2 regions of the Serratia sp. NPDC078593 genome follow, and region 1 is predicted to be linked to the other one. Evidence: predicted binding sites of a transcription regulator. Region 1 holds the regulator's gene; the other holds the start of a gene.

What was found. Region 1 encodes PurR, which represses purine synthesis genes. Its sites were predicted from a motif close to CANGCAAACGTTTGCNTG; they were not measured.
Positions count from the first base shown of each region.
Region 2: the regulator PurR is predicted to act here: its motif matches at 7,241-7,258, upstream of tusA (sulfurtransferase TusA).

Region 1 covers NZ_JBNNGK010000005.1:82,662-99,117, forward strand. Annotated here, with positions in the region: gene ACQKDS_RS07700 (I78 family peptidase inhibitor) at 1-162, shown strand, start outside; gene cfa (cyclopropane fatty acyl phospholipid synthase) at 369-1,520, opposite strand; gene punC (purine nucleoside transporter PunC) at 1,861-3,057, opposite strand; gene punR (DNA-binding transcriptional activator PunR) at 3,183-4,127, shown strand; gene purR (HTH-type transcriptional repressor PurR) at 4,131-5,156, opposite strand; gene ACQKDS_RS07725 (YnhF family membrane protein) at 5,470-5,559, shown strand; gene sodB (superoxide dismutase [Fe]) at 5,616-6,194, opposite strand; gene ACQKDS_RS07735 (C40 family peptidase) at 6,535-7,377, opposite strand; gene ACQKDS_RS07740 (Grx4 family monothiol glutaredoxin) at 7,780-8,124, shown strand; gene rnt (ribonuclease T) at 8,189-8,869, opposite strand; gene gloA (lactoylglutathione lyase) at 8,945-9,352, opposite strand; gene ACQKDS_RS07755 (alkene reductase) at 9,499-10,596, opposite strand; gene ACQKDS_RS07760 (TetR/AcrR family transcriptional regulator) at 10,684-11,289, opposite strand; gene ACQKDS_RS07765 (NAD(P)-dependent oxidoreductase) at 11,490-12,131, opposite strand; gene ACQKDS_RS07770 (LysR substrate-binding domain-containing protein) at 12,272-13,201, shown strand; gene ACQKDS_RS07775 (DUF1289 domain-containing protein) at 13,222-13,461, shown strand; gene ACQKDS_RS07780 (aldo/keto reductase family oxidoreductase) at 13,554-14,450, shown strand; gene sodC (superoxide dismutase [Cu-Zn] SodC) at 14,655-15,176, shown strand; gene ACQKDS_RS07790 (FUSC family protein) at 15,184-16,456, opposite strand, start outside.
Region 2 covers NZ_JBNNGK010000004.1:284,209-300,664, forward strand. Annotated here, with positions in the region: gene glpT (glycerol-3-phosphate transporter) at 1-740, opposite strand, end outside; gene glpA (anaerobic glycerol-3-phosphate dehydrogenase subunit A) at 1,098-2,747, shown strand; gene glpB (glycerol-3-phosphate dehydrogenase subunit GlpB) at 2,737-4,005, shown strand; gene glpC (anaerobic glycerol-3-phosphate dehydrogenase subunit GlpC) at 4,002-5,201, shown strand; gene ACQKDS_RS07010 (DcrB family lipoprotein) at 5,305-5,868, opposite strand; gene ACQKDS_RS07015 (GNAT family N-acetyltransferase) at 5,948-6,382, opposite strand; gene ACQKDS_RS07020 (7-cyano-7-deazaguanine/7-aminomethyl-7-deazaguanine transporter) at 6,430-7,095, opposite strand; gene tusA (sulfurtransferase TusA) at 7,346-7,600, shown strand; gene ACQKDS_RS07030 (DUF4056 domain-containing protein) at 7,620-8,744, opposite strand; gene ACQKDS_RS07035 (BamA/TamA family outer membrane protein) at 8,744-9,877, opposite strand; gene ACQKDS_RS07040 (hypothetical protein) at 9,877-10,947, opposite strand; gene ACQKDS_RS07045 (zinc/cadmium/mercury/lead-transporting ATPase) at 11,096-13,405, opposite strand; gene ACQKDS_RS07050 (serralysin family metalloprotease) at 14,089-15,540, shown strand; gene ACQKDS_RS07055 (protease inhibitor Inh/omp19 family protein) at 15,606-15,983, shown strand; gene ACQKDS_RS07060 (lysoplasmalogenase) at 16,019-16,456, opposite strand, start outside.

The DNA of each region.
Region 1 (16,456 bases):
TACGTCGGCAAACCTCTCTCGTCGTTGCAAGGCGTGCGAATCGATGCGCGTCAGGTTCGGGCTATCCCTTACAATGCTGCCGTGACCATGGATTTTAACATGAGTCGCCTTAATTTTTTGGCGGACCGTGATGACAAAATCATCCAGGTTTATTGCGGTTGATCGATGTTCGGTAAGAAAACACTCTGCTCCGGCTTTGAGCTTGATGACGAAGTCGCCTGATGGCCAGAGATAGCCGGGCATAGTGTAGCTAGGGGCGCTCCGGTGGCTTACGCCACTACGACTCCGTAGCCACGCTTTCCCTAATAACGGACTTTGTCAGCAGTCAGAAACCCTGCTTCGGCAGGGTGTTTTACGTTGTAGGCGATTTAACGTGGTACGCGTATTCCACCCTGAATGCCTTTCGGGCTAAATACCACTTGCCATAATTGAATATCACGCGCGCGAAATGCACCAGCACAAGCGTTCAGGTAATAACTGAACATGCGTTCGAACCGCTCAGAGTAACGTGCAGACAGCTGTGGCCAGGCCTGTTGAAAGCGTTCATACCATGCCATCAACGTGCGATCGTAATCCGCACCGATGTTATGCCAATCCTCCATCACGAAGTGGTCTTCACTGGTTTTCGCAATATGCTTGATGGACGGTAAACAGCCATTCGGGAAGATATATTTGTTGATCCACGGATCAACATTCATATCTGTCCGATTTGAACCGATGGTATGCAACAAGAATAATCCATCGGGTTTCAAATTGCGTTTTACCACGTTAAAGTAGGTACGGTAATTTTTAGGGCCAACATGTTCAAACATACCAACGGAGACGATGCGATCAAACTGCTGATGCAGATCGCGATAGTCTTGTAGTTGGATATCAACGTCCAGCCCGGCACAGCGCTGTTGCGCCAGCTTTTGCTGTTCGGCGGAGATGGTCACGCCGACAACCGATACGCCGTAATTTTTGGCAGCAAAAGCCGATAATCCCCCCCAACCACAGCCGATATCCAGCAGCCGCATGCCGGGTTGTAATTGCAATTTCTCGCAGATCAGGCGCAACTTGCCTTCTTGTGCCTGTTCGAGGGTGGTGGCGTCCTTCCAGTAACCGCAGGAGTATTGCATATAGGGATCGAGCATCAGGGTAAAGAGGTCATTACCAAGGTCATAATGCTCTTTGCCGACAATCCATGCGCGTTTTTGGGACTGTAAGTTGAGTAGGCGAGCGGCGGCGATGCGTAGCGTGTCTTTAATGTGGCGGGGGAGTTTTTGCTCTAAACCTGCTGCGATGACGCGATGAAAGAATTCGTCTAATCGTTCGCATTCCCACCAGCTATCCATATAACTTTCGCCAAGACCCAGCGAACCTTCCTGTAATACACGTTTAAAGAAATCGGGGTTTTTAACCTGTATATCAAAAGGACGTGAACCGTTTATTTCAATATCGGCCATGCTGAGCATTTCATGAGCAATACGATACCAATGATTGTCTTGGATGCTCAGATCTTCTATACACGATGAACTCATAGCTTCTCCATCACCTTTCTTCTGACTTATGGCCCGATAGAAAAAGCGTAGTCAATTTCTGCGGGCACATACGTACACCAACGGAAACCTTCACCGCGGTGTCTGATATCCGATATGAACAGAGGGAAATTCTGAGAGGCCCAAGTGATAGGGGGCTTGGGCAAACGCATCAATAAATAAATTGTGACGCCACACGCGTCCGCAAAGTTACTTGCAATACAAAGATATTATCTGTGTTATTTTTGAAGGTCGTTTTCGAGTATAGGCCTGCCGAGGCGCTTACTCAACTGTAAAACGCACTCGGCAAATATATTTTTTAAGTGACGATTAACACTTGCGGTTATAACGCTGAGTTAGCGTGTTCCCCCAGAAGATTCGTCACCGTTTTACCTCGTTGCATCAGATAACCCAGCGCGGCCAATACCACGGTAGAAACCATCACCGTCGTTGTCGCCAATAGCGGTTGTTCAATATAGGCAGAAACCAGCATGCTGGCGATAAAACACAAACCGAGCTGCAAGGTGTTTTGCAGCGCGGCTGCTTTACCGGTGCTTTCTGGGAACGGCGTCAAGGCGTTCGCCACCACAATCGGGTAGGTGGCCCCGTTCACCAACGCCATAAAGCAGAACGGAATCAGCAGGGTGGTCAGGGTTGGTGAAGTGAGTGTTGCCACCAGATACAATGCCAGCATGCTGATGCCATACGCGGCTAGCAGCCAAGGCAGCAGCGTGTTGCCTTTCATCCGATTTAACGCCGTCCGGCAGCCGTATCCCCCTAACAGAAATGCCAATGTTTGTGGCACATAACTCAGGCCGATGTCATTTGGGCTGTAGCCCATATTGCCAAGTATGAACGGGGATCCGGTAAGCCAGGCGAAGAAACCGGCTGAACAGGCGGCGAATACCATCACATTACCGCTGAATACCGGTGATTTCAGCAACTGCAGGAAACCTATGCCGCTTTTGCCCTGTGCCGCGGCTTCCTGCCGTGAGCTGTCTTTGAGCAGCAGCGTTGGCAGCAGTAGGAGAAGGGTAATACCCAGCAGAACGGCGAAAATTGAACGCCATCCCATATGATTTAACAGCCATGCGCCAACCAACGGTGCCAGTGCGGGTGACAGTGCAACCAATGGCATAATGGTGGCGAATACGCGGTTTGCGCTGCCTTCACGATACCGATCGATGACGATCGCTTGCCAGCTAACGGCGGCAGAACAGACGCCAATGGCTTGAATAAAGCGCAGTGTCCACAGTTGTACGGCGTTATCCGCCCACATCATGCCAAGACAGCCGAGGCCGAACAGCGTCAGGCCGATCAATAAAACCGGTTTACGACCCAGACGGTCGGACAGTGGCCCCCACAATAATTGCGCAAAGGCGAAGCCAGCGAGAAAAATGCTAAGGCTGGCGCTGATGGCGCCGGCAGAAATTTGCAGTTCTTGCTGCATCACGCCGAAGGCGGGCAGATACATGTCTGTGGCCAGATAGCCGAGCATGCTTAAGCCAGCCAGATAGAACATAAATCCAAAGTTTCGCATGGTCTTTCTCATTAATTTTATGTTGGTGCAGGTTTTTTTTAGCGCCGCAAGTGTATCTGGCTGGATCTCTGCTTGTGAAACGGTAATATTTGCAAAGTGCTGTTAAAAAAATTGAAGGCAAAGCGATGTGGTCTGAATATTCCCTTGATGTTGTTGATGCGGTTGCGCGCACCGGCAGTTTTAGCGCGGCGGCACAGGAGTTACATCGTGTGCCGTCTGCGGTCAGTTATACCGTGCGTCAGTTGGAGCAATGGCTTGCCGTACCACTGTTTGAGCGCCGTCACCGTGATGTGGAGTTGACGCCCGCGGGGGCGCTATTTGTTCATGAAGCACGCGATGTTATCAAAAAAATGCTCAACACGCGGCGTCAATGTCAGCAGGTCGCTAACGGTTGGCGCGGGCAGTTAAAGATAGCCGTCGATATCATTGTTAAGCCGCAGCGTAGCCGACAGTTGGTACTGGATTTTTATCGCCATTTTCCAGATGTAGAACTGTTGGTACAACCGGAAGTGTTTAACGGCGTATGGGATGCGTTAATCGATGGCCGGGCAGATATGGCAATTGGTGCAACCCGCGCGGTTCCAACCGGTGGTGGTTTTGCTTTTCGCGATATGGGTTTTATGAACTGGCTGTGTGTCGTGAGTGCCGATCACCCGTTAGCGGGGTTACCGGGGCCGCTAAATGATGAGCAACTACGGCCGTATCCCTCATTGGTGTTGGAGGATACGTCGCGAACGTTGCCAAAACGCGTGACGTGGTCACTGGATAACCAGCGGCGGTTGGTGGTGCCAGATTGGGTGTCCGCGGTGGATTGCTTGTGCAGCGGTTTATGTGTCGGCATGGTGCCCGCCCATCGTGTGTTGCCGCAGGTTCAGCGTGGGGAATTGGTATCGCTGCAACTTCCTGAGCCATTTCCACCCAGCGCCTGTTGCCTGACATGGCAACAAAATGCGCAATCACCGGCGATGGCCTGGTTATTGGATTACCTTGGTGACAGTGACACGCTGAATCAGGAATGGTTGAGTGAAGAGAACCTACCGGAACGCCCTGAGAAGGCGCCCCGGCAATAATGCTTAGCGGCGGTAATCAACGAAGGGGCCATCGGCGACCGAGCGACGCTCGATCAGCTTAGGGTGGACTTCAATCACCTGCGACTCTTCACGCTTACTGATAATACGATCCAGCAACATGGTAAATGCCATCTCGCCGAGGCGCTCTTTGGGTTGATGAATAGTGGTCAGCGCCGGGGTGAAATAGCGCGCATTGCGCACATTGTCATAACCGATCACCGAAATATCCTGTGGTACGCGCAAACCGAGTTCATCAGCGGCGCAGATCGCGCCCATGGCCATAATGTCACCACCGCAGAAAACGGCGGTGGGGCGGTGTTTTTGTGACAAAATCTGGTGCATCGCCTTGTAACCGGATTCTGGCTCGAAGTCACCTTGGACGATCCATTCATCGCGAACGTCAATATTGGCCTCTTGTAACGCTTTCAGGAAGCCTTGGTGACGGCCGCCGCCGGTATTACGTGAGAGTTGGCCGGGAATGGCGCCAATGTCGCGATGGCCGCGTTCAATCAGGTAACGCCCCGCCAGATACCCGCCCTCAAAGGCATTATCGATAATGCTGTCGGTGAAATCGCCGCGTGCTGCGCCCCAATCCATGACGACCATCGGAATATTGCGGTGATCCTCCAGCATCCCGAGCAGTTGATCGGGATATTCGGAACACATCACTAGCAGACCGTCGACACGTTTTTGCGCCAGCATGGCCAGATAAGCGCGTTGTTTATCGAGATTATTGTGGGAGTTGCACAGAATCAGTGTGTAACCTTTGCTGTAGCAGCTGTTTTCCACGGCTTCAATCACTTCGGCGAAATAGGGCGCTTCACTGGACGTGGCGAGCAGACCGATAGATTTAGTGTGGTTAACCTTCAGGCTACGTGCCACGGCGCTGGGTGAATAGTGTAACTCTTTGATGGCAGCCCAAACGGCCGCTTTAGTTTCTTCGGCGACGAAACGGGTCTTATTGATGACGTGCGAAACGGTGGTGGTGGAAACGCCCGCGCGTTTGGCCACATCTTTAATCGTTGCCATGTAAAGAATGACTCCTGAACCCACATGTTGCAGCATGTAAGCATGTTGTTAATCGTTTGCCCGCGTAGATCCTTCTCTAGAGTCACGAAAACTTGGTTTTTAGTGTGGAAGTTGTCAGCCACTTGACTCAGGAGGGACGCATTGACCGCTACGCAGTAGTGAACTGCGAATTTTGTCGCATATTGAGCAAAAGGGGAAGATCTAATAGGAGTTATAGACAACAAGATTTTATCGGCGAACTGTGGGAAAATGATTTGACGCACCAAGGTTGTGGATTTTATGCTTATCCAAATAATTTGATCAGGAGCTTCTCATGGATACCGATTTGAAAATGTCTTTGTTCACCACGGTGTGCGCACTGGCATTAATTATTGTTTTTAGCTTTACCGCTGCACTGAACTGATCTCGCTAAAAGAAGGGCCGTTCCTAAACAGAACGGCACCTTTTATCTCACGGCCGTTACGCCAAGTTTTCTGTCACGAATGCCCAGTTAACCAATGCCCAGAAGTTTTCCAGGTAGTTTGGACGCGCATTACGGTAATCGATGTAATAAGCGTGCTCCCAAACGTCCACGGTCAGCAAGGGTTTGTCTTCACCGGTCAGCGGCGTGGCGGCATTGGATGTGTTCACGATAGCCAATGAGCCGTCGGCTTTCTTCACCAGCCAGGTCCAGCCAGCACCAAAGTTGCCCACCGCTGATTTGGTGAATGCGTCTTTGAAGGCAGTAAAAGAACCGAAGGATTGGTTAATGGCCTCTGCGACTGCGCCAGTCGGTTCGCCGCCACCTTGTGGTGACAGGCAATGCCAATAGAAGGTGTGGTTCCACACCTGTGCGGCATTGTTAAACACACCGCCGTTAGAGGTTTTGATGATCTCTTCTAGCGATTTGCCTTCGAACTCGCTGCCTTTCACCAGATTATTCAGGTTTACCACGTAGGTGTTGTGATGCTTACCATAATGATATTCCAAGGTTTCTTGGGAAATGTGCGGTTCGAGGGCATTTTTCGCGTATGGTAGTGCAGGTAATTCAAACGACATTGCTTTCTCCTTTATATACAGCGCTATTGTTCCAACGTTGGCCGTTAAGCATCGGCATCAACGATAACCCTTCATACTTCACGTTGCTTGAGTGTTGGCTGCCTTCCGTCACCCTGGTCACATAGTGGGCTATGCTCCCAGGGATTCATTCAGTTGCCGCCTACAAGCAACTCGAATTATCTTGGGTATAAATGGCTTTGTTTTTATTGTGGTTATTAATCTTAACAACTTTTAAGGTGAATAAAAGGTTTAAAGCGTGCTAAATCACGCTTTGGTCAAAGCATCCGCAGATTGGATGAAGAGAGGCATGTTGCCCAATGTTAGATTGCGTCATGGCATATTAACGAATGGTTTTGGGTGTCATCACGCGGCGAGCGCCGATGTAATGGCTTTGCCAGTAGTCACTATTGAGTTTGCTGATACGAATCTCTTCGCCGGTGCGCGGTGACTGAATAAACTGACCGTTGCCAAGATAGACGCCAACATGGTCGGCGACACCGCGATTGTTGATGCGAAAGAACACCAAATCACCACTTTCCAGCTCGTTTTTCTTGATTGGAGCGGCATCGCGCAAATGGTACATTTCGTTAGCGGTGCGCGGCATTTTGATTTTCATCACATCTTTATAGGCATAATAAACCAGCCCACTGCAATCAAAACCGGTGCGTGGCGAACTGCCCCCCCAACGATAGGGTTTACCCATTTGGCTCATCAGCTTGGCCAAGGCGGTCTGCTTCGCATGTTGATAGCGTTTTTTATGTGCTGCACTGAGTTTCGGTGGACGAGTATTGTGCTGCAGCTTTTCACTGCGTAACCGATGCGTGTTCGTTAAACCAGCGGTGCGATGGCGACCATAACCTTTTTTGTAGCCTTTTTTGGGCGGTGTGACGTTTATTTTCGCACTGTGTATCGCTTTGCGTGTTGATTTAACCCGGGTGGATTTTTTAGCCGTTTTGATGGTTGTGTTTTTAATCGTCTTTAATCGAGGCGTTTTTTGCGGCGTGGTGGTTTTGGCCTTTTTAGCGGCCTTTTCTGCTTTCTTTTTTTTACGTTCGCTCAGCCGTGCTTCATTCACATGGCTTTTACGTAGATCAGCGCTAACGCCAGACGATGGCGCAGCCTGTGCCAAATTTAACAACACTTGAGCAAACAACAACGCAAAAAGCGCAATAATTAAACGCATGTTGACGACACCAACCCTGGACAGGAACCCGCGACAGTATTCCGTAAAGACACGCGATAAAACAGTGAATAACCTGCAAATAATAATCCATATTGTGAGAAAACGTTAATAGCATTTTTAATAATAAAAAAAATAGCGCGGGTAGAGGCGACATCAATATCACTCTAATCGCACCGAGAGAGGTTACCCAACTGTACGGATGGGGAAATCTAGGGTGAAAAATGCGGGTTAAAAATGTTAATCTGCAGCTAGGTTTTGACCATAATGGCGTTATCAGCGCTGTGTGGAGACGCAGTCGGAATGCCCTTGCAAAAGATAGCGTTTTTTTGCGGGGTATCCAGCCGCTACAATAGCCAGCGAGATGCATGTTGTAGCCATGATGTGGCTTGAGGAAGCAATAAAATGACGACGATTGAAAAAATTCAGCAACAAATTGCTGAGAACCCGATCCTGCTGTACATGAAGGGTTCACCAAAATTACCTAACTGCGGCTTCTCAGCCCAGGCTGTTCAGGCATTATCGGCCTGCGGTGAGCGTTTTGCTTACGTTGATATTTTGCAAAACCCAGACATTCGTTCTGAGTTACCGAAGTACGCCAATTGGCCAACTTTCCCACAATTGTGGGTTGACGGTGAATTGGTCGGCGGTTGCGATATTATTATCGAGATGTATCAGCGTGGCGAATTGCAGCCGTTGATTAAAGAGACGGCAGAGAAGTACAAACAGCAAGAAGACCAGCAGTCTTAATCGCGGTTGATGTTAATGATAACGGGTGGCACGGGGTAATCCCTATGCCGCCCGTTTTTATTGTTCAGTCTTGGTTATCGATGGCTAAGGGCCAGCCGCCAAGGCGTTTCCAACGGTTGACTAACTCGCAGAATAGCAGAGCGGTTTGTTCCGTATCATACAACGCTGAGTGAGCTTGGCTACTGTCAAACTGCATACCGGCGGCGATACACGCTTTTGCCAGCACCGTTTGCCCTAATACCAAGCCGCTTAACGCCGCCGTATCAAAGGTGGCAAACGGATGGAACGGGTTGCGTTTCAACCCGGCACGCTCCGCGGCTGCCATCAGAAAACTGTGGTCGAAGTTGGCGTTGTGCGCCACGATTATCGCCCGGTTGCACCCTTGATCCTTAATACCTTTACGCACAGCCTTGAAGATAGCATGCAGTGCATCATATTCACTCACTGCGCCGCGTAAAGGATTACTCGGATCGATGCCATTGAACGCTAGCGCTTCCGGTTGCAGGTTCGCGCCTTCAAAGGGTTCGACGTGGAAATGCAGCGTTTCGTCCTGTTGCAACCAGCCGTCTTCATCCATTTTTAACGTGACGGCGGCAATTTCAAGTAACGCATCGGTGCGCGCGTTAAAGCCAGCGGTTTCTATATCTATTACTACGGGATAAAACCCACGAAAACGACCACACAGGGCGTTAAGATCACTTTTTTCGGCCATCAGTTTCTTATCTTCATCGAATGCAGCGCGTATTATGGCAAATTTCACGCCGAGTTGCAGGGAGTTATCTCGCGGGGATAAAGAAGGGCGCAGAAAGCGCCCTCAATACTAATTACCTAAGCCGTGGCCGGCATGCTTGTTTTCAATCAGTTCAATTTTGTAACCGTCGGGATCTTCAACAAAGGCAATGACGGTGGTGCCGCCTTTTACTGGCCCGGCTTCGCGGGTGACGTTGCCGCCTGCGTTACGGATGCGATCGCAGGTTGCGGCGACATCGTCAACGCCGAGCGCCAAGTGACCAAATGCAGAACCCATTTCGTAACTGTCGACACCCCAATTATAGGTCAGCTCAATCACTGCGCCTTCGCTTTCATCGGTATAGCCTACAAACGCCAGTGAATATTTGTATTCGGTATTTTCACTGGTACGTAGTAAGCGCATGCCTAATACCTTGGTGTAGAAGTCGACGGAGCGTTGCAGATCACCGACACGGAGCATGGTATGGAGTAAGCGCATAATTTCCTCTGATTGCAGATTTTGCCGAGCTTGGCGGCGTAGAGAGTAAAGCTAAAGCAGTATAACGTTGTCGGATAAAGGAATTCAACGTGCGGCGAGGCACTTTCACCACGGCCGGTAACGGATACCGGCCGTGGCGCCAGCGCTTAGAGCGTTGGGTAGTCGGTATACCCTTCGGCACCGCCGCCGTAGAAGCTTTCTGGTTTAGGTTCATTGAGCGGCGCGTTTTGTTGCAAACGCGCTAACAGATCGGGGTTGGCGATATAATCGCGGCCGAAGGCAGCGGCATCAATAAAGCCTTTATTGATTAACGTCTCTGCTTTTTCCGCCGTGTAGGCACCGGCACCAATAATCACGCCGCTAAAACGGGCACGTACCGCATCACGGAAGGCATCGGAGTAAGGTTTGCCACCCGCCCAGTCAGGTTCTGAAATGTGCAGGAAAGCGATATTGCGCTTGTTCAACTCCTCCACCAGATACAGCGCTGCGTCTTCCTGATCTTCGCCGTTATCCAAGCCGTTGAATGGGCCAAGCGGTGAAATGCGAATGCCAATATGTTCCGCACCCCATTCGTTAATGCTGGCGTCAACCACGTCCAGTGTCAGACGGGTACGATTTTCGATGTTGCCACCATATTGATCGGTGCGCTGGTTAGACGCGGGGGCCATAAATTGATGCAGCAGATAACCGTGCGCTGCGTGCAGTTCAACGAAATCGAAACCAGCATCACGTGCGTTGGCGGTTGCCTGACGAAAATCATTGATGATGCCAGGAATTTCCTCTGTTTCCAGCGCCCGAGGCGTGGAAGTAGGTACCCGAACCCAAGCACCAGCTTCATCACGTACCGTCGTTCGCGTATCGGCATTGATAGCGGACGGCGCTACCGGGGACTGCTGGCCTGGTTGCAGGCTGTCATGTGAGATACGTCCAACGTGCCACAACTGCACGGCGATATGGCCGTTCTTATCATGTACTGCCTGCGTGATATTTTTCCAGGCGGCAATCTGCTCGGGGGTGTGTAAGCCTGGCGCGCCCGCGTAGCCTTTGGCTTGGAAAGAAACCTGTGTGGCCTCGGTGATAATCAAGCCTGCACTGGCACGTTGTGCATAGTACTCGGCCATCATTGGCGTCGGAATATCACCGGGTTCCGTGCTGCGAAGACGCGTTAGCGGAGCCATGAATACGCGATTGGGTAGTGTGATGTTGCCCACGTCAATCGGGGTGAATAGTTTTTCAATTTTCATAATGCATCCTGCTTTAATAGACCGGTCGTCTAGTGATTGGGTGATAAAAATACAATGACAACGCTACGCTCAATCAGGGGAGTGCGGTTACGGTTGAACCGGACGCAGCAGTCGCTCAATACTGTCTAACGCGCAGGTTAGCGGCGCCACGGAACGGCGTATTTTGGCGCGTAATGATGCGCCTAACCACAGGGCGTACAGTGTTTCTGCGGTAGCGCCTGAGTTTGAGGCGATCGACAACGACCCCTCAGCGATGCCGCGTTCTATGGCACTTTGCAAGCGGCTCACCACGCGAGAGGTGCCGGTGTCCAACGCGTGTCGCATCGGCTCCGACAGATCGCTCACCTCGGCCGATAACTTGACTGCCAAGCAGGAATTATGGCATTCACTGTCACAATGATAGCTGATGGCTTGCGCATAATAGCTTAAGAGCTGATGGCGTGCATCGTGGCGAGTATCAGCAAACAGTGCCTGCATTTGCACATCATAATTTTCAAAGTAACGCTGCAGCATGGCTTCACCGAAAGCTTCCTTTGAACGGAAGTAGTGATAAAACGATCCCTTTGGCACACCGGCGGTAGCCAAGAGCTCGCTTAACCCCATACCCGTAAAGCCCAGGCGCAGGCTTAGGCACTCGCCAGTAGCAAGCAGGTGTTCACGTGTGTCAGTGTTGCAATGTGTATGTTTAGTCATAATAGGTCTGAGAATAATAGACCAATCGGTCTAGGTCAAGTCAGTTAACGCCTTGGGTGCTAAAACACAGAGTAATGTTAGGGACATCAACGTCTGGCTGAATGTGAACGGCAGACCGATGCAAGCCCGCTGATGCTCATTTATGACCAGCGATAAGAGAAGGGGGGGCCGGCTGCACGACGGTGCAGCCGGAAGAGGTATCAATATGCGGCGGTGAATTGCGCGTTGATAAACTGGGGGTTTTCGATCTCGTCGATGATGGCGACGGCCAAGTCTTCAACTGAAATGCTGGCGGGTGCCTGACCGTTCATCAACAACTTATTCGTGCCTAGACGGAACTGGCCAGTGCGTTTGCCGGATTCTAGCAGCGCAGCCGGTGACAGATAAGTCCAGTCTAGCGAGTCTTCGTGCTGCAATTTATTACGTAAATCACGCACGGCTTTTGCGCCGGGGCGAATATTCTCGGGGAATTCTGGTGTATCGACCAATTCAACGCCCGGAGCGACTTCCAGGCTGCCTGCGCCACCTACCACCAACAACCGCTTCACCCCCGCGCGTTTTACCGCATTCAGGATATGTTGCGTGCCGACGACCGTCTTCTCATACAGATTGTCTTCACTCCACCCTGGGTTGTAGGCGCTGATGATTGCATCCTGCCCATTCAGTTGCGTTGCCAGCCAGTCGGTATCGGCAACATCGCCGAGCGCAATATGCAAGTTGGCATGTTCGGGCAGATCTTTTTTCTGTCGAGCGATGGCTGTGACATGGAGACCGCGTGATAACGCCTCGTCGACGACGCGGCGGCCAACAAAACCTGTCGCGCCAATAATGGTGACTTTCATTTTTCTGCTCCTGTGAAATTGCGTGTCATTATCAATTATCGAACAAAAATGTCCGGTGTGATGAATACACTGTAGTACTTAACAATGGGGTTGATTAGTGCCATATTCATACTTTCTTGATTAAGTAAAACTTCATAATCATGGATAAACTCAATCGAATGGCGGTATTTGCCGTGGTGGTGGCTGAAGGTTCATTGGCCGGGGCTGCTCGGCGGTTAGGCGTCTCTGCGTCTGCGGTGAGTCAGCACATGCGCGCATTGGAAAAGGCGCTCGGCGTGCCGCTATTGCACCGCTCCACGCGTCGTTTGGCACTGACTGAGGCGGGAGAGGCATTTTATCCCGGCTGTGAAGCCATGCTGCAACAGGCTCGACAGGCGGAACAACGGTTGGCTGAGCTACGTGACACGTTGGTGGGCGAACTGCGCATTGCAACGACTGTCGGCATTGGTGCTGGGCCGCTGGCGGAGGCGTTGTCCCCATTGCTGCTGTCCCATCCCAAGTTGACACTGCGTATTCTGGCTGACGATCGGGTGATCGATATGATTGAGCAACGGGTGGATATTTCACTGCGTGTTAATCGTCAACTGGCTGATGCCAGCATGATTGCCCACCCGCTAACCGAATGGCCGATGGTACTCTGCGCCGCACCACGTTATCTCACTCAGTACGGCGTGCCGGAAACGCCGCAGGATTTAGTGCATCACCGTTGGATCACCGGTGACAATCCTGGCTTTCATCTTGACTTACATCATCATTCCGGCGAAGTGTATAAGCTACGCCGAACGGAAGGGCAAATTATCAGCGGCAGTATGACGGTCATGCGAGCATTTACCCAGATTGGCCTGGGGATCTCGGCTCAACCGCTGTATGAGATTAGCGATGAATTGCGCAGTGGGGCGTTAATTGCATTATTGCCCGCATGGCGGCCTTCCGCCTATCGGTTACACGCTTTGACGCTAGAGCGCGCAATGCCGGAGAAAACGCGCCAGGCGTTACGCTATTTACGTGACTATTTTCGTCGTATTGCGGAAAAGCCACTTGCCATTGAGGGGGATGACGTCTTCAATTAAATGAGGATGTAGGAGGTTTTGTGGCGCAGCAATTAGAGTTTTTCGACATTCCCAGCCCGTGTCGTGGCATTTGCCAGGCCGATGAGCGCGGCTTCTGCCGTGGTTGCTTGCGGAGCCGCGAGGAGCGTTTTGGTTGGATGCAAATGAGTGACGCGCAAAAACGTGACGTTTTGCGCTTGTGTCGCCAGCGGTTACTGCGCCTACAACGTGCCAATAAACAGCCTGATGACCCCCAGCCAGAACAGCCCTCGTTGTTTTAAACCGCAGTGAGTTAGAGGTACGTAACGGCATGCGTTTCCCTAAACGGTAGGCTTGTGTATGCTGATGGCAAATCATATCACGAGGTCTGAAGATGGTTAATCGTATTCAACTGGCACCGCAGGGGCCGGAATTCTCTCGCCTGGTTTGCGGTTATTGGCGTTTGATGGAGTGGGGCATGTCGGCGCAGCAATTGCTGACATTTATCGAACAACACCTCGAATTGGGGATTACCACGGTTGACCATGCGGATATTTATGGTGGCTACGCGTGCGAACAGGCATTTGGTGACGCGGTACGGCTAAAACCGTCAGTACGTCAGGCGCTGGAGCTGGTCAGCAAATGCGGTATTGCGACCACGGCGAAACCGGGTAATCCGATTGGTCATTATATTACCGATCGCCATCACATCATCAGTAGTGCAGAGCAATCGCTCAAAAACTTGCAAACCGATTATCTCGATGTGCTGTTGATCCATCGTCCCGATCCGTTGATGGCGGCTGATGATGTCGCCGAGGCTTTTGTGGCGCTGCATAAAAGCGGCAAAGTACGCCATTTCGGCGTGTCTAACTTTACGCCTGCACAGTTCACCCTATTGCAATCACGTCTGCCATTTTCACTGGTGACCAATCAGGTTGAAATTTCGCCGATTCATCAGGACACATTGCTGGATGGCACGCTGGATCAATGCCAGCAATTGCGTATCAAACCGATGGCGTGGTCTTGCCTGGGTGGCGGCAGTTTAGTTAATCATACTGAGTTCCAAACCTTACGGGATGAGTTGCAAACCGTCGCTGAGGAAGTGGGGGCGGAAACCATCGAACAAGTGGTTTATGCCTGGATAATGCGTTTGCCAGCAATGCCACTGCCCATTATCGGCTCTGGCAAGATAGACCGTGTGCGCTCAGCGCTGAAGGCGCAGACACTGACACTGAGCCGCGAGCAGTGGTTCCGTATCCGTAAAGCCGCGTTAGGCTATGACGTGCCGTAAGTTCAGCCGTTCCAGCGCCGTCAGGCGTTGGAACCGGGAATGGCATGGACTGCTTAAAAAAGGTTAAGTGTCGTCATCAACGTCAAATCCCCGATTATTGCCCTTTCCCGAATCCGTTAAGTCATACTGTGAAATGTCGCGCAGCAGTGTGGCAGCATTCCCCTATACTGAAAGTTTCGTAATGGAATCCGTGGAGGTTTTTGTATGAAACATTTTTGGTGTGCGGCTGTGGGCTTGGTGGCCTGCGGCATTGCTCAAGCAGCCACGCAAGACGTTGACATGCATCTGGTGACGGCACAGGGAGTTGGGCAGGATATTGGCAAGGTGACAATCAATGAAACGCCGTATGGCCTGTTATTCACGCCGCAACTCAAAGCGTTACCGGCAGGCGTGCATGGTTTTCACGTTCATGAAAACGGCAGTTGTGAACCGGCGATGAAAGCGGGCAACGCCGTCGCTGCATTAGCGGCCGGCGGGCACTATGATCCGCAAAAAACAGGTGAACATCTTGGGCCTTATGCCGAAGGGCACTTGGGCGATTTACCGGCAATTTATGCGGCCGCTGATGGTGTGGCGAGTGATCCGGTATTGGCGCCGAGGCTAAAAAAATTGAGTGAAATTGAAGGCAAAGCGTTAATGGTGCATGTTGGCGGTGATAATCACGCCGACCATCCCAAACCGCTCGGTGGTGGCGGCGAGCGTTTTGCCTGCGGCGTGATCAAATAATTGTGTCTTAATGTGAGCCTGCTGGTTCAATTAAGCGCTTATCTTCCGGCGGCGATATGGCTTGCTGTAATTGTTGCAGCGAGCAGTAAAGCCGCCAAATCAACCCGGCCAGCTCGCGTGCCGCTGGTTCAGGATGCTGAGCCAGCGCTTGGCTGATGCGCTGCAGCTCTTTCAAGGTGGTATCCAATGAACGTTGCTGAACCCCCTGTTCCGTCATGATGCCACGTAAACAGCGGATACAAACGTGACGTACTGCAGAGAGCGGATCGGAGCGGGTTTGCCAGTCGCGTAATTGCCAAACGATATGGCTACAATTAAGCAACACGACCCCCCAACGCAGCAGCCAAGTGCGGGATTCCTGATCCTGGCTTTGATTAAGTTGGCTGATGCGGTGATAAATTAGCGATTCAAATTGACTTTGGTTTTGCTGTGGTTGCTCTTTGAGTTGATCGATAAAATCATGCCGTAGGGCGCGAATAATACGCCGACTTTTGCGTTTATCGGAGCTTGGCCGCAGCGTTTGGAAAGCCAGCCCGGCCAGTAGCACCCCCGCCAATTTGCCGAGATTATCATTGAGGAATGATTGGTAATCGTAACTGGGGGGATTGGTAATGGTGAGAAATGACCCCATAAACACGATCAGTTGCCCCCATAGCGCTGCGTAGGGTGGGTTTTGCAGTTTCATCATTTGCATGGTGATTAATACCGGCAGCAAGAAAGTGCAAAAAACCCAGAAATCGTCGATTTGAATCATCAGGCCGAATTTCACCACAAAGCAGGCGATGGATAGCACAACAATCGCTTTTAATAAGGTAGTGATGCTTTTAATCGGTGATGGCGTGGAGGAATAGAGGACGCAGCTGATGGCGGTTAGCGTTAGTGCGGCGCTACCGGCTTCCCACTGCGTGTTGATCCAATATGCGCAGCCAATGACAATACACAAAAAGGTGCGCAGTCCGTTATAGGCTGCTTCATAGCTGTCGGTGTGGCGCGCCAATGCGGTAACGCGCGGCACCGGGATGGCAACCATCGGTGAACTGTTTTCCAGCCGTTGCAGCCAGCGGCTGGCATCAAGATAAAGCCAACAGAAGTGCCGCAGTCGCAGCCAGAATGCGCGGTGACGATAATCCGCCGCGTCTGAGGGCGCAATTAACTGCAAAATCTTTGCCAGACGATATTTATTGGTGTGCGGGTCACCCAGTTCGGTCAGGATTTGTTCCAATGCCGGAGCCAGATTGGCTGGGCGCTCGGGCCAGTTAAGCAACATGCGTCGCAGGCTG
Region 2 (16,456 bases), on a different contig from region 1:
TGCATGAAGATCTGTTTAGCGGTCAGTTCTTCTTCTGCTTTTTCTGAATAGTCATCCGGATAGTCGTTTTTATACTCTTCGATCGGCGGTAAACCACAGGATTGTGGGGTATCGCGCATCAGAGCGAAGGCTATCAGCGCCACCAGAATGGCACCGAAAGCGGGCATGTACAGCGCCGCATGCCAGTCGTTGAACCAAGCCATACCCAGCAAGAACAGTAACGGAGGCAAACCGCCGCCGACGTTATGAGCACAGTTCCATATCGAAACGATACCGCCACGCTCTTTTTGCGACCACCAGTGCACCATGGTGCGCCCGCACGGTGGCCAACCCATCCCCTGGAACCAGCCGCATAGGAATAACAGTACGAACATCACGGCGATGCTAGAGGTTGCCCACGGCACGAAACCCATGAACAGCATGACGGCGGCGGCCAGAATCAGGCCCGCAGGCAAAAATACCCGGGGGTTGGAACGGTCAGAAACCGAACCCATGATAAATTTCGAAAATCCATAGGCGATGGATATGCCCGACAGCGCGAAACCCAGATCGCCACGGCTAAAACCTTGGTCGATCAGATAAGGCATCGCCAGCGTGAAGTTTTTACGGACCAGATAGTAAGCGGCGTAGCCGAAGAAAATCCCCATAAAAATTTGCCAGCGCAATTTCCGGTAGAGCGGATCTACCTTATCGAGCGGCACACGGGAAGTGTGTGCAGCTGGCTTAAAAATACTCAACATGAGCGCCTCCGATGGCTTTATCAGTATTACATCCTCAGAGGATCAGTCTCTGGTGATGATTGTGCGGATATCGATGTGTCGTTTTTTGTTCCATAACGAGCGCCATGCTAGTCAAAACCCCTGGTTGGCTGTGTGATGCATCGCGCATTTGTTACACTTTTATGAAACTGCGGCGAATTTTGAGCGATTCGTTAACGTTATGAAATAGAGAAAGGCAAAAAAGTCGTGATATTGATCACAATCATGGTTTTTTATGGACATTTTTCTTTCGTTTTAGGTTCGTTATTGTTCCTTATCAAACAAAAACCGCACTAACTGTGGCTCAATTCCTCCATAATCAGCGATTTTGGGGGTGTGATGAGCAACAATTCACCGGCTAACGAAACGGATGTGATCATTATTGGCGGTGGGGCGACCGGCGCGGGCATTGCCCGTGACTGCGCGCGTCGTGGTCTACGTTGCATTTTGCTGGAGCGACACGATATTGCTACCGGTGCGACGGGGCGCAACCACGGTTTACTGCACAGCGGCGCGCGTTATGCGGTGACGGATAGCGAATCGGCACGGGAATGTATTGAGGAGAACCGCATTCTCAAGCGCATCGCTCACCACTGTATTGAGCGCAGTGACGGCCTGTTCATCACGTTGCCACAGGATTCGTTCGACTATCAGCAACAGTTTATTGCCGCATGCCAGCGGGCGGGGATTGACGCCGAGGCTATCGATCCGCAGCAGGCTTTACGGCTAGAACCCGCCGCTAACCCGGCGTTGATTGGCGCGGTGAGAGTCCCGGATGGCACCGTCGATCCCTTCCGCCTGACGGCGGCCAATATGTTGGATGCGCGCGAACATGGTGCGCAGATTCTGACCTACCACCAGGTCATCGGTTTGCTGAGGAATGGCGATCGCGTCAGGGGCGTGCGCGTTTACGACCATCAGAGCGGCCAGCAGTACGAGATTCACGCTGAGGTGGTGGTCAATGCGGCCGGTATTTGGGGCCAGCAAATCGCGGAATATGCCGACTTACGTATCCGTATGTTCCCGGCGAAGGGGGCATTGTTGATCTTGGGGCATCGCATCAACAACATGGTGATCAATCGCTGCCGCAAGCCCGCGGATGCCGACATTTTAGTGCCGGGCGATACCATTTCGCTGATTGGCACCACCTCAACGCACATCGATTATGACCAGATTGACGACATGCGGGTGACGCCGCAGGAAGTGGATATTCTGATCCGCGAGGGGTCACTGTTGGCACCGTCACTGGCACAAACCCGTATCTTGCGAGCCTATGCCGGGGTGCGGCCGTTGGTCGCCAGCGATGACGATCCATCAGGCCGTAACGTGAGCCGCGGCATTGTATTGCTCGATCACGCCGCGCGTGACGGACTGGAAGGGTTTATTACCATAACCGGTGGCAAACTGATGACCTACCGGCTGATGGCGCAATGGGCGACGGACAACGTATGCGAAAAGTTAGGTATCGACAGCCCTTGTACCACCGCGCAGGAAGCGCTGCCCGGCTCACGTCAGTCGGCCGAGGAAACCGCGCGCAGCGTGGTGTCATTGCCCGCCAGCATTCGTGGCTCGGCGATTTACCGGCATGGCGACCGCGCGAGCCAGGTGCCTGCTGGCGATCGGTTGGATAACAGTCTGGTCTGCGAGTGTGAAGCGGTCACGGCCGGTGAAGTGCGTTACGCGGTCAATTCATTGACGGTGAATAATTTGGTCGACCTGCGGCGTCGCACTCGGGTTGGGATGGGCACCTGTCAGGGCGAGCTGTGCGCCTGCCGCGCGGCCGGGTTGCTGAGCCGCTTTAACGTCACCACGCCGCAGCAATCCATCAGCCAGCTTTCCCATTTTCTTAATGAACGCTGGAAAGGCGTGCGCCCCATAGCCTGGGGAGATGCACTGCGCGAAAGCGAATTTACCAGTTGGGTTTATCAAGGGCTATGCGGTTTAGACGATCGTGGCGATCGCGCACAGGAGGCAGACGATGCAATTTGATGTAGTGATCATCGGCGCAGGATTAGCCGGTTTAAGCTGCGCCGTTCGGTTGGCCGAATTGGGCAAGCGTTGCGCCGTGGTCAGTTCAGGCCAAAGTGCGCTGTATTTTTCGTCGGGATCGTTAGATTTGCTGTCGCATTTACCGGACGGTTCGCCGGTTGCCGCGCCGTTAGACGCCTTGACGACGCTGGCACAACAGGCACCGCAGCATCCGTACAGTTTGATGGGGGCAACGCAGGTTGCCATGTTGGCGGGGGAAGCTGAACAACTGTTGCAACGTTGCGGTCTGCCGTTACAAGGCGACCGCCGCAACAATCATCTGCGTATCACCCCGCTGGGCACACGCCGTGCCACCTGGCTTAGCCCGCAGGCGATTCCTACCACGCCGCTTGGCGGCGCGTTACCGTGGCATAAGATTGCGGTAATCGGTATCGAAGGTTTTCTCGACTTTCAGCCGCAGATGGCAGCCAGTTCGCTGGAACAGCAGGGCGTTAGCGCGACGGTGGGGTATTTACACCTGCCAGCCTTGGATCGGTTGCGTAATAATCCTAGCGAATTCCGTGCGGTGAATATCGCCCGAGTGTTGGATTTACCGGCACAGGCGGCGGCATTGGCTGATGAGCTACAGCGGCTGGCTGGGGACGCGCAGGCTATTTTCCTGCCGGCCTGTTTAGGGTTGGAAGACGATCGGCCGTTGGCTATGTTGCAGCAGGCACTGGGCAAACCGGTTTGTCTACTGCCGACTTTGCCGCCCTCGGTGCTGGGCATGCGTTTGCATCAGGCTCTGCGCCAACGCTTACAGCAGCTTGGCGGCGTATTGATGCCGGGTGACCGTGTGCTGCGCGCCGAGATTACCGAGCGGCGCGTTACCGCCCTGTTTACGCGTAACCATACCGATATTCCGCTGCGAGCGCCGCAGGTGGTGTTAGCCAGCGGCAGTTTCTTCAGTAACGGGTTGGTGGCTGAGTTCGACTGCATACGCGAACCGGTATTTGGTCTGGACGTCTTTAGCCAGGCCGACCGTGCCGATTGGAGCCACCGCGATCTGTTTGCGCCGCAGCCTTATTTGCAATTTGGCGTGCGTACCACGGCGCAGTTGCGTGCGATGCGTCAGGGGGAGGCGTTGGAAAACCTTTATGCGATTGGCGCGGTGGCGGGGGGTTATGATCCGTTGCAGCAAGGCTGTGGCGCAGGCGTGTCATTGTTAAGTGCGCTGTATGTCGCGCAGCACATCGCCGAGCAGGGAGAATCTGCATGAGCCTGTTAAAAGACAACAGTTTTGAGAATTGCATCAAATGCACCGTCTGTACCACGTATTGCCCGGTGGCGAAGGTAAACCCATTGTACCCGGGGCCGAAGCAGGCGGGGCCTGACGGTGAGCGGTTGCGGTTGAAAGATCCGGCGTTGTATGACGAGGCGTTGAAATACTGTACTAACTGTAAACGGTGTGAAGTTGCGTGCCCGTCCGAGGTAAAAATCGGCGATATTATCCAGCGCGCCCGTGCCAGCTTCAGCCAAAGTAAGCCGACGCTGCGTGATGCTATTCTCAGCCATACCGACATCATGGGATCGCTGTCGTCGCCCTTTGCCCCGATCGTCAACGTCACCACCGGTTTAAAGCCGGTACGTAAATTGTTAGATAAAGCGTTAAAAATCGACCATCGTCGGGCATTACCTAAATATTCGTTCGGTACATTCCGCCGCTGGTATCGCCAACAGGCACAGCAGCAGGCACGCTTTACGCAACAGGTGGCGTTTTTCCACGGGTGTTTTGTTAATTACAACCATCCGCAGTTAGGAAAGGATTTAATCAAGGTTTTCAACGCGATGAATATCGGCGTACAACTGCTGAAACGCGAAAAATGCTGTGGCGTACCGCTGATTGCCAATGGTTTTATCGAACAGGCGAAAAAGCAGGCGAAGGTGAATGCAGCATCATTACACCATACCGTACTGGAGCAGGGCATTCCGGTGGTCGCCACCTCTTCAAGCTGCACGTTTACCTTACGCGATGAGTATCCACATCTGCTGGAGATCGACACCTCAGCGGTACGCGAGCGGGTTGAACTGGCGACGCGTTATCTTTACCGCTTGCTGAGCGAGGGGCGTAAGCTACCGTTGAAACACACGCCGTTGCGCGTGGCTTACCATACGCCGTGCCACATGGAGAAAATGGGGTGGACGGCCTACACCCTGGAATTATTACGACAGATTCCCGGTGTCGAGCTGGTGGTGTTGGAGTCGCAATGCTGCGGTATTGCCGGTACTTATGGATTTAAGTCAGAGAACTATGAAACGTCGCAAGGGATTGGCGAGTCGTTGTTTCGCCAGATTGAGCAAAGTGGAGTGGATGTCGTGGTAACCGACTGTGAAACCTGTAAATGGCAAATTGAGATGTCGACCAGCAAGCGTTGTGAGCATCCGATCACATTGCTGGCACAGGCGCTGCAATAAACCGACTCTTGGCGCCGTGGTTGTCGTTGGGGCCGAACGGTTCGGCCCCTATGTTGATCGAAGTGTCATGCCGCAGGGCGTTACCGCGGCCGCCACTTGATAATTATGGCTTTAGCTTCAGAGTGTTAATGATACTTTCTGATTCACTTTGTGCTTGTTGTTGGTTATCGGCAGGCAGTGTCACTTGAAGGGTGAGCAGATGATTATCTAGCGTCCCGATCAGCACCGAAGAATAGGCTTTTTGGCCACCGCTGGTGATAATGCTGTCTAGCTGACGCAGCGGGATACCGTCCACCTCGATAGCTTTGTTGGTTACCACTTGCAGGTTGGCATCGCGTGAGCGTTGTTTTTCTTCCAGGCGCGCCGTCAGCGTTTCCGGGCTGTCCGCCGTTTTATCACCCAGAATCACGATCACCGCCCGCTGGCCGGTGGTATCGGCATAAACATGCATGTTATTGGCTTGATTGCCCAATTTACCGCTCTGATCGACCATGCCGCTCGGCAGAGTAAATGCCAGTTTACCGTCCAGTAAATTGACCTGTTGTCCAGCGGCGGTGTGAGTGGCCGCGTCGTCGGTTGGGGCATGAGTATCTTGAGCATCGCCGTCACAAGCGGCCAGGCCGAGGACTAACAGGCTGATACCCATCAATTTTGCTACTTTACGCATTGGGCTTCCTTATTCCTTCAGGTAGATGTGTTCTGCCCGATCGCAACGTATTATGCGTTGAAATGCAAGGCAGATATTGTCACACGTTTTTTTCAAGTAATAGTCGATAATCAGCGACTTCGCCGCTCTTTTCTAGTCCAACAATCTGATAACCGTTACCGATCAGTAGCATCAGCATACTACGAAATTGATTACGGGTTTTTACGCTTAGCCGTCGATAGCCCCGTTGCTGTACCCAACGCTCTTGTTCCACTAGTAATGCTAGTGCTACGCCGTGGCGACGAAAATCCGGCAGCACGCCGCCTAGCCAGCTATAGAAGCTATCTGGTTGCGTTTGATAACCGAGTTTAAAACCGATGGGTTGGCCGTTAAATTCGGCGATAAGTGAGCAGGCCGGCGCTTCGCCGAGGCGTCGTTGCATATCGCTCAGTGAATACCGGCCAGCGAATTCGGGGATGTGCTGATAGAGCCGCTGAATTTCTGCCAGTGTGGCATGGCGAATGGTTACCGTCATGGTGGCCTCCGTATTGCGCAGACCACCATGATAACGGACTGGGCAGATTAACTCAGTTGCAGCGAAGCGTTCTGATGACGATTAGCCAGACGCTTGAGTAACATGTTCAGCAACACGCCATACATCGGTAGGAAGAATATCAGGCAGATCAGCACCTTGAAGGTATAATCCACGAGCGCTATTTCTACCCAGTTGGCGGCCATGAAGGGGTCGCTGCTTTTGTAGAATGCGATAAAGAAGAATGACAACGTATCGCTGATATTGCCGAGGAACATGGCGGCGGCGGGCGCGACCCACCAGGCACTGCGTTGGCGCAAACGGTTAAAGACGTGAACATCCAGAATTTGGCCGAGGACATAGGCCATAAAGCTGGCCACGGCGATACGTGCTACAAACAAATTAAACTGGCTCAGTGCGGCAAACCCTTGCCATTCACCTTGATAGGTTACGGTCGATATCACGTAAGAGATAAACAGCGCGGGCACCATCACCGAGAGAATAATTCGTCGGGCAAGCGGTGCGCCAAAAATACGCACGGTGAGATCGGTCGCCAGGAAGATAAACGGGAAAGTGAATGCGCCCCAGGTGGTGTGGAAGCCAAAAATGGTAATCGGCAACTGCACCAGATAGTTACTGGAGGTAATAATAAGAATATGAAATAGCGAAAGCCATACCAGCGCGGTCAGGCGCTGCTGAGAAGTAAAAGCGTACATAACTGACCTTTTTGAAAAATGGGGTGAGGGAACCCATACTTTTCATAGCGACGATCGCTAAAGAAGAGTATATGACGAAAAATTTCTGCGCGGCCGCATGATACGCGTTTGCGCAACCAATGCAACGAAATAAATGGTTAAAAGACACGCAAACGTTAACGTGCCTTGCGCAGAAAAACTACCGGCGTAAACTACGCGGTTATCAGATCTGGCGAGCGTTCGCCGATCGTTATTGATCGAGATAAATTGCATGACTGACATTTTTTCCCAGGCTGACCAAACGTTGGATGCGTTGGGCCTACGTTGCCCTGAACCGGTGATGATGGTGCGCAAAACCGTACGCCATATGGATAACGGCGCAACGCTGTTGATTATTGCTGACGATCCAGCCACCACCCGTGACATTCCCGGTTTTTGTCGTTTTATGGAGCATACGCTGGTGGCGCAGGAAACCGAGCGTGCGCCATACCGTTATTTGTTACGCAAAGGTGTCGAGAACCCATAACCACGACGCGAGTGCCCGATCAGTGCGGTTTTTTCTGCCGTTGCCGGGCGTCTTCGGTTTGCGCGTGCTGGGCCAACGCGTGGAAATCCCTTAGCGTGTAGTAATGCACCGGCATGGGCAGGTGGCGCATGGATTTCCCCGGCCACAGTTGCAGTTCGCCTAAGGTCTGTAACCTCAGGCCATTGACCTGCTGCGGCAGCATTAATCGCTGCGGCGCGGTACGTTCAAAAGGCGGCTGCATAGGCAGGCGATTGTCGCCGGTCTCGTAATCACGCTTTAGCACCAGAAACTTCTCTGGCACCCGACGATGGCTGTTCCACCAGTCACCGTCGATACCGGCAAATTGCTGTTGTGTTTCGTCGATTGACACGGCACCGAGCTGCGCCAGCGCGTCGGGCAGCAGGCTTTCCATCGCCGTATTGTAAGCGCCGATCGACACCGCCTGGCCTTGCAAGATGGCATCAATCGCCAGTCGCGCGCCCAACAGATTGGAATAGAGATCTTCCGGTGAGAATGCCGACACTTCTTCAGAGAACCCCGGTACGGATTGATAACCGTACCACTGCGCAATTTCATGCCAGGCTGCCATTTGGAAGGCCAACTCTCCGGCCAAATAGGCGGCCAGCGTGTAGCGTTGTGCGGCATCATGCGGTGGCGTGAAGGCGTTGAGTTGGATGCGCCGCTGCGCCAGTTCTGCGCTTAAGTCCAGGTACCAGTCTTGGCCGAGCCTCGGTAAGATTTGGCTGAATAAAAACAGTGTGTTGTCAGCGGTATCGCGAACATGGGCGACATCGATAAATCCACCGCGCCGGGTGTACAGCAACCCGACCTGCTCTCTGCTCAGGCCTAGCAAATTGTTAATGGCACCCAATGCGCTGTCGTTATATTGATGGATGCCCAGTTTATCCGCGTCGACGACGTTGCCTAATTGATAGAACGGTATCGGTATGCCCAGCGCTTGTACCTTAAGATTAAAACCAAATGCGCAACAGGGACGCAGCCCATCCGGTGGCGACAGCCCACTGACCACCGGCCAGTTGATGCGCGTTTCACGCGTGGGTTGCGCGGTGAGGAGCGTTTCGGGCGTTTGGACGGCCTGCACCGCCGCTGTGAAAAAGGTAAATAGCAGCGCGATAAAACGCATCAAAAAGCTTCCCCTACCTGAAAATAAAACCCGGTGCTCTTTTGGCCAAAGCCCAAGTCGAGGCGAACATTGACACGCGGTTTAAACTCAAAACGATAACCGATACCGGCGGTGGGCAACCAGTGCCCCTGACCCAGCTCGCTGGCCGTATGGCTGAGGGTCCCCGCACCCGCCCATAACACATAACCATGCCGCCAGTTGAGCTGATGACGGTATTCAAGCTGGCCGCTGAGTACGTTATGGTCGCGATAGCGGCCTTCATAATAGCCACGCATACGGTTGTCGTTGCCCAATTCTGACAGGCGATCCCACGGCACGTTACCGTGCGCCAAGCGGCTATACAGATCCAGTGCCAGTACGCTTTTGGCACTGAGGCTGTGGTAGGTGTCAAATTGGGCTTCTAGGGTATCAAAACGGCTGTCGCTGCCCAATGCCGGTGCAAAATGCGTGTAGCCCAGATTAAGATAGCGCCCGTGGCGGGCGTTAGAGACAAAATCCCGCGTATCGTAGCTAAAGTTCACGCTGGCACCTGAGCTGATTGATGACGGGCCCGCGGATTCGGCGTTAAACAGGCTGTGGTCGTGGCCGTCCGGATCGTCTGCATGCGTTGAGGTAATATCCCAACCGAAGCCGAGATAGGACGCGGGGGCGACGCGATACATCAATACCGGGGCGAGATGCAGTGACTGCTGCGTGTATTTTTCTTTATTACCATCGTGCCAGCCAGCCTGATAACCGCTGCCCCAATAATAGGTCGGCATGTTATTGAGCGAGCCGGTAGCAAAAAAGCGCCATTGGTCATTGGCAAAAAAACTGTAGTTTTCCACGCTGACGCCAAACGCGCCGGTTGAACTGAAAAAACCTTTCAATGCCAAGGTGGAGTTTTGGCTGACGGTATCGCTGTCATCCGGGCGATACATACCCACCACCGCCGTACCGATGCCTAAGCCAAGCTCTGGGGTATAAAAGGGGCCAGGCAATACGCCCCAGTCGATGGTTTTACTGCTGTCGAATTGGTTGTCTGCGCCCAGAGAGCTGAGCATTTCATCTACCTGCTGGCGGGTAAGCAGCCCCGCATGCGCTGACGGCACTATCAACATGGCCACCGTCAGCCAACCGAGTGTTCGTGTCATTAGAAGCGGTATTCACCGGAAACGAAAAAGCTATTGCGTTCACTGAAGCCAAATTCGGTCAGAATATTGAAGTTCTTGGTCAGTTCGTATTGCGTGCCCAAGAGCACGTTCCACGGCGATTGCAGATGTTGTTTCACGTCGAAGCGGCCTTCACCTTTTTGATTGGCGATGGCGATCAGCGGTTGCAGTGCGGCTGGCATGCGTAGGTCAGACAAGCTGCCCCTGAACTCTTGCTGTACGTCTTGATACATACTGCCTACCCACACATTCAGGTTGGTGCGACCGGTGATGCCCGGCACCTGAAAACGGTAGCCCACGCGCGGGGAGACGGTTAAGGCCGCGATCTGGCCGTCGAGAATATCGAAACTGGTGCGGGTGTAATTGGTATCAACTAAGGCAAACCAGTTGTCGTAGCCACCGGCGAGCGTGAAGCCAGCGCCATAAGTGGTGCCTTTGAAGTCCAGTTGGAAATCCAGATCTTTAAGTTGGCCACTTTGGTTCATGCCGTGCACGGCAGAGGCGATGATGCGATCCAAAATATGCGTCATGCCTTTGTATTGAGACGGATCGGCATCGACGGAAACCTGTGATAGCGAGCTACCCTTGGTATAGCCGACCACACCGTAGACATTAAGAAAGGGGAATAACCAGCCATCCAGACGCAGGGTTTCGGTTTCGCTTTTCTCGCGGGTTTTACCCACGTCGATCTTGAACAGATCGGAAGGAATAGCATGGCTGCCGACGGCTAATCCGCTAAAGCCAATGCTGTCGACATTAATATTTTGCCGCATATTCATATAGCCGACATTGATGCCAAACGGCTCGGGTAGCGTGTAGCCCAATGCGCGTGCTTCATCACCCCAAATCGGCAAAACGCGGTGTTCGGTTTTTGGCTGGATTGAGGGCGTGCTGTGGCTGACAACCGGTTGCACGCCTTGAGTAAACAATGGGCGTTCAGCCCGATCGATTAATTGTGCGGTGCTGTCGGCGTCTGATTGTTGTGATAAAGCCAAAGAGGAGTAGAGCAGCGTAGGGACGATTGATAGCGTTTTATAATTAAAAAGTTTCATTTTCAATCTCTTGGCATATAAGTGCGGGCAAGCGAACGAACCCGTAATGCAAGTGCGCGAGAATATAATAAAACCTTACTTTCAATGTCACATTAAATGCGCCATACCGGCACTTTTCCTGATGGTGCCGGTATGGCGGTAGATTGTGCTAGAACCGATTCTTTAACAACCGCAAGGCGTTGAGCGTGACCAGAGCGGTAGCGCCGGAATCTGCCAGCACCGCTAACCATAGCCCGGTCAGCCCCAGCAGCGTGGTGATCAGGAAAATCCCTTTTAACCCCAGCGCAATGGTAATGTTCTGGCGGATATTGGCGTGGGTTGCGCGTGAAATACGGATCATCTCTGCGATGCCCCGTAGCCGGTTATGGGTGAGTGCCGCGTCTGCGGTTTCCAGTGCGACGTCGGTGCCGCTGCCCATGGCAATACCGATGCTGGAGGCTTTCATCGCTGGGGCGTCGTTGATGCCGTCACCGATCATCGCCGTCGTGTGCGATTGGCTCAACGCCGTTATCGCACTGACTTTGTCTTCCGGCAGTAACCCGGCACGATAATCCAGCCCCAGTTCAGCGGCGATAGCCGCCGCGGCGCGCGGATTATCACCGGTTAACATCACGCCGTTGATACCCAATTGCTGTAGTGCGGCGATAGCCTGTTTGGCGTCGCTGCGCAGGGTGTCGCGCAGTGCCAATAAGCCCTGCGGAATGCCGTCGATCAGCACCACCACGGCGGTTTTACCGGCGTTTTCCAGTTGATCTACCTGCTGTTGCCACGGGGCAGTCAGGGGGCCGCCGATCAATTTAGCCGGGGCGCTAATCAACACCGTTTTTCCGTCGATCACGCCTTCAACACCGATCCCGGCTAATGCGCGGCGGCCGGTCGCGGGTGGCAGGCGGTTTCCGTTTTCCTCGGCGCGGGTAACAATCGCTTGTGCAAGCGGATGATGCGAACCGGTTTCAACCGCTGCCGCTAAGGTAAGTAACTGCTGTTTGCTGAGATCGCCAATCGGCAGCACGTCGGTGACTCTGGGTTTTCCTTCGGTCAGCGTACCTGTTTTGTCGAAGGCGATGGTTTTCACTTGCCCCAACAGTTCCAATGCTGCGCCGCCCTTAATCAGCGCGCCGCGCCGGGTGGCGGCTGCCAGACCGGAGGTGATCGCCGCTGGGGTGGAAATCACCAGTGCGCAGGGACAACCGATCAGCAGCAGCGTTAAGCCGCGATAAATCCACGTTTCCCACGGTTGTGCGAACAACAGCGGGGGCGTCAGAATCACGGCGATCGCCAATAGCATGATGGCGGGCGTGTAATAGCGGCTAAAACGATCGAGAAAACGTTCGATCGGGGCACGTCGTTCCTCTGCCTCTTCAATCAGTTGTAAGATACGATCGATGGCATTCTGACCCGGTTCAGACATCACTTTCATCTGAACTGCCTGATCAACCGACAGACTCCCCGCCGCCACTTTTTCCCCTTGTCGCCGCTCGACCGGCACTGATTCACCGGTTAATGCACTTTCATCGAAACTGGCGAAGGCATCGATCAGTTCGGCATCGGTGGGTAGACGCGCACCGGGGGCGATTTCTATGATATCCCCAGGACGCAGGCTGGCGACCGGAACACGCTGGCGCTGTTTGCCGCTGATCCGTAACGCATCTTCCGGTACCAGTTCCATCAGGGCCGTAATGCCACGCCGCGCGCGGCTAGCGGCGTAAGACTCAAGCAGTTCGCCGACCATAAACAGCAGCAGTACCATCGCCGCTTCAGCGGTGGCGTCGATAAACAGTGCGCCGATCGCCGCGACGCTCATTAGGGTTTCGATGGCGAATGGCGTCCCTGAACGAATCAACCGAACGGCTTTGCTGGCAATCGGCACCAGCCCGACCAGCGTGGTGGCGATAAACGCGATGTGACCCAGCGGTTGATTCACCGTGTTCAATGCCCAACTGATTATCATCAGCGTGGTCATGAGCAACAATGGGCCGTATTCACTAAAACGGGAAGTGCGCGTCTGTTGTGGCTTGGCCTGACTGCCGATACCGAGCAGGGTAAAACCGGCCTGAGAAACGGCGTCCTGTACGCGTTGGCTAATATCGCTTTGCGCATCTACCACCAGTTTCTCGGTGGCGAACAGTACGCGGGCGTTATCTACGCCAGGAATGGCGATGACGGCATTTTCTATTTTACGTGCGCAGCTAGGGCAATCCATGCCGTGCACTTTCCAACTAAAACGCTGGCCACCGGAAGGGGGAGCGGTGACTACACTATCGCTTTCCTCATCGGGTTCGGTTTCGCCACTACAACAGCGGGTGCTTTGGCAGGATTGATGACTCGGTGTGGTCTCCGGTGCGTCTGCCGCTGCGGATTGCCCACTACAGCCGTGCTGGCTCTTGGCGTGGCTGTGGCCACAGCAGCCTTTATTCTCGGCGTGGTTATGTTCTTGGTGCGGTTGATGAGTCTGCATAACGCCCCCTTCGGCAGTTAATCATGGTTACTTTGCAGACTTTACACCTTGGAGTTAACTCCAGAGTCAAGCAAGAGGACGAGAAACGTACCCTCAACAAGGGATGCTTAATCACGACATCGTTATGAGGTTTACGCGAGATAGCGCGTTCGACCGCGCGCGCCCTCATGAACCGAAAGCCGCGCCGAAAGTGCGGAATACACAATACCCACTTCGTGATCATGCTCACATTGGCAGAAAATTTACTTTAGTCAGTTAATAATAAAGCGTTATTAACTTATTACGCTTTAGCAAAACTCATCATTTTACAGAAAAGTGCCAGCATGATTATCTTGATTCGTCAGTCGGCATGGTTATTGGGTTTTGTTGCCAACTTATTGGCAATGGTGTGGGTTATATTTGTAAATAGTGAAAATGACCAGCATAAAAAACCTTCGATAACGATATAAAAAGTTATTTATTTTATGTGGTGTTTTATTGTACTGCCTATACTTGAAAACGATTACCATTTGGGATGGTGATCTTATTTACTGATTATTATGCATTAATTTCGTCTTTATCACTGCCATTACTGGCACAGAAGCGCCTTCCTCATCTGCCATAGCCAAAATACTGTGACTGAAAGGGAGGTTATGTCTATCTATTTGATCGTTAACGATCAAATAATGAGTGGAATCGAACCAATGCAATCGACTAAAAAGGCAATAGAAATTACTGAATCTAACCTTGCAGCGGCTACTACTGGCTACGATGCAGTTGAAGATTTACTGAGTTATCATCAGCGTGGTAATGGTATTCAGGTTAATGGCAAAGATTCATTTACCACCGAAGAAGCCGGCCTTTATATCACTCGCTCGAACCAAACTTGGAATGGTAAAGGCGTTTTCGATACGCCGGTGGAATTGACCTTTTCTTTCCCGGACTACAACTTCTATTCTTCTAACGCCGCTGGCGATCGTGGACTGAGCAAGTTCAGTGCGGAACAGCAGCAGCAGGCGAAGCTTTCGCTACAGTCGTGGGCTGACGTTGCCAACATTACCTTCACCGAAGTTTCTGGCAACCAAAACGCCGATCTGACCTTTGGTAACTACAGCCAAGATCAGTACGGCCGTACGGATTATTACACTCAAGCTTATGCTTGGTTGCCGGGGTCGGGTAATGTGTCTGGGCAATCTTGGTACAACATTAATCAATCCAACATTCAGCATCCCGCTTCCGAAGACTACGGCCGGCAAACATTTACGCACGAAATTGGCCATGCGCTGGGGTTAAGTCACCCAGGTGATTACAACGCGGGTCAAGGCAATCCGACTTACCGAGATGCCAGTTATGCGGAAGACACCCGTATGTTCAGCCTGATGAGCTACTGGAGTGAAACCAATACCGGTGGGGATAACGCGGGCCATTATTCGGCAGGGCCACTGTTGGATGATATTTCTGCAATTCAACACCTGTACGGTGCTAATACGTCGACGCGTAGCGGTGACACGGTATATGGCTTCAATTCTAATACGGGCCGTGATTTTCTCAGCACCAGCAGCAACGCTGAAAAGGTCATTTTTGCCGCTTGGGATGGGGGCGGTAACGATACCTTTGATTTCTCCGGCTATACTGCCAATCAGCGTATTAACCTGAACGAAAAATCGTTCTCCGATGTGGGTGGGTTGAAAGGGAACGTTTCGATCGCCGCAGGCGTGACGATTGAAAATGCGATTGGTGGTTCTGGCAATGACGTATTGGTCGGCAACGATGCCAATAACATACTGCAAGGAGGAGCGGGTAACGACGTGCTGTTCGGCGGCGGCGGAGCGGATAATCTCTGGGGAGGCGCGGGTCGCGATATTTTTGTCTTCGCGGCGGCCAGCGATTCCAAACCGGGTACGCCTGACTGGATCCGTGATTTCCAAAAGGGCATCGACAAGATTGATCTGTCATTCTTTAATCAGGGTGAGCAAGGCGGTGATTTCATTCAATTCGTCGATCACTTCAGTGGCGCGGCAGGTGAAGCATTGTTAACGTACGATGCGGCCAATAATGTCAGCGACTTAGCGTTGAACCTGAGTGGTCAGCAGACGCCGGACTTCTTGGTGAAAATTGTCGGCCAGGCGGATGTTACCACCGATTTTATTGTCTGATTGTTGATGATGTATCCAAGGGCGTAGCGTGCTGCGCCCTCCATCTTAGTGTAGTGAGTTGTGACATGATAAAACACCTTCTCCGCCCCACCGCGGTGGCGGGCGGTATCTTAATGACAGGAGTGGCTATGGCCAGCAGTTTGGTTCTTCCTTCCGCACAGTCTTTGGCGGGGCAATGGCAGCTTGCCAAGGGTGAACAGCAATGCCAAGTGGCATTGCTCGACAGCGAACAACCTGATACCAACGGATATCAATTACAAGACCAACAGCAGTGTTTACATGAGGTATTCAGTGCGCCTGTCGTGGGCTGGCGGCCGGCACCGGACGGTATCGCACTGCTGCAGGCGGATGGCACTACGCTGGCGTTTTTCTCTCGCGAGGGGGCGGTATATCGCCATCAAACTGGCGCGGCAGCGAGCCTGACGCTGAAGTTTTTAGGCTAAGCCGACGGGTTCGGCTGTGCGAACCCGCCGCAGAATTAAAGATACAGCGAGCGTACGACCAAGAAGTGGCCGACAAAATAGCAGAAAGCCACAATGGCGTCGGCGGCGCGGAAGGTAAAGCGATAGCGGTTGACTAACCACACGGCATTGGCGAGCAGCAGTAATGCCGTTCCCGCCAGCAATGAGAAGCCGTAATCTGTGCTACGCAGGAAATATTGTTCACCGGCCAGCCATACCATCAGCAGCGTCATCGCGACGTAGGAAACCACGGCCCAGCGTAGTGCTTCCAACCGCGTCCAGACGGTTGCCAGTAAGAGTACGCCGATGACCAGCAGTACCAAGGGCAAAGGCCAAAACAGGCTGAACGTCATCTGGCTGGCGAAGCTCAGGGTGTACAACAAATGTGAGAGGAAAAACGCCCCGATGGCATACAAAACGCGTTGGCGCGGTAGTAACAGTAAGGCATCACCGAT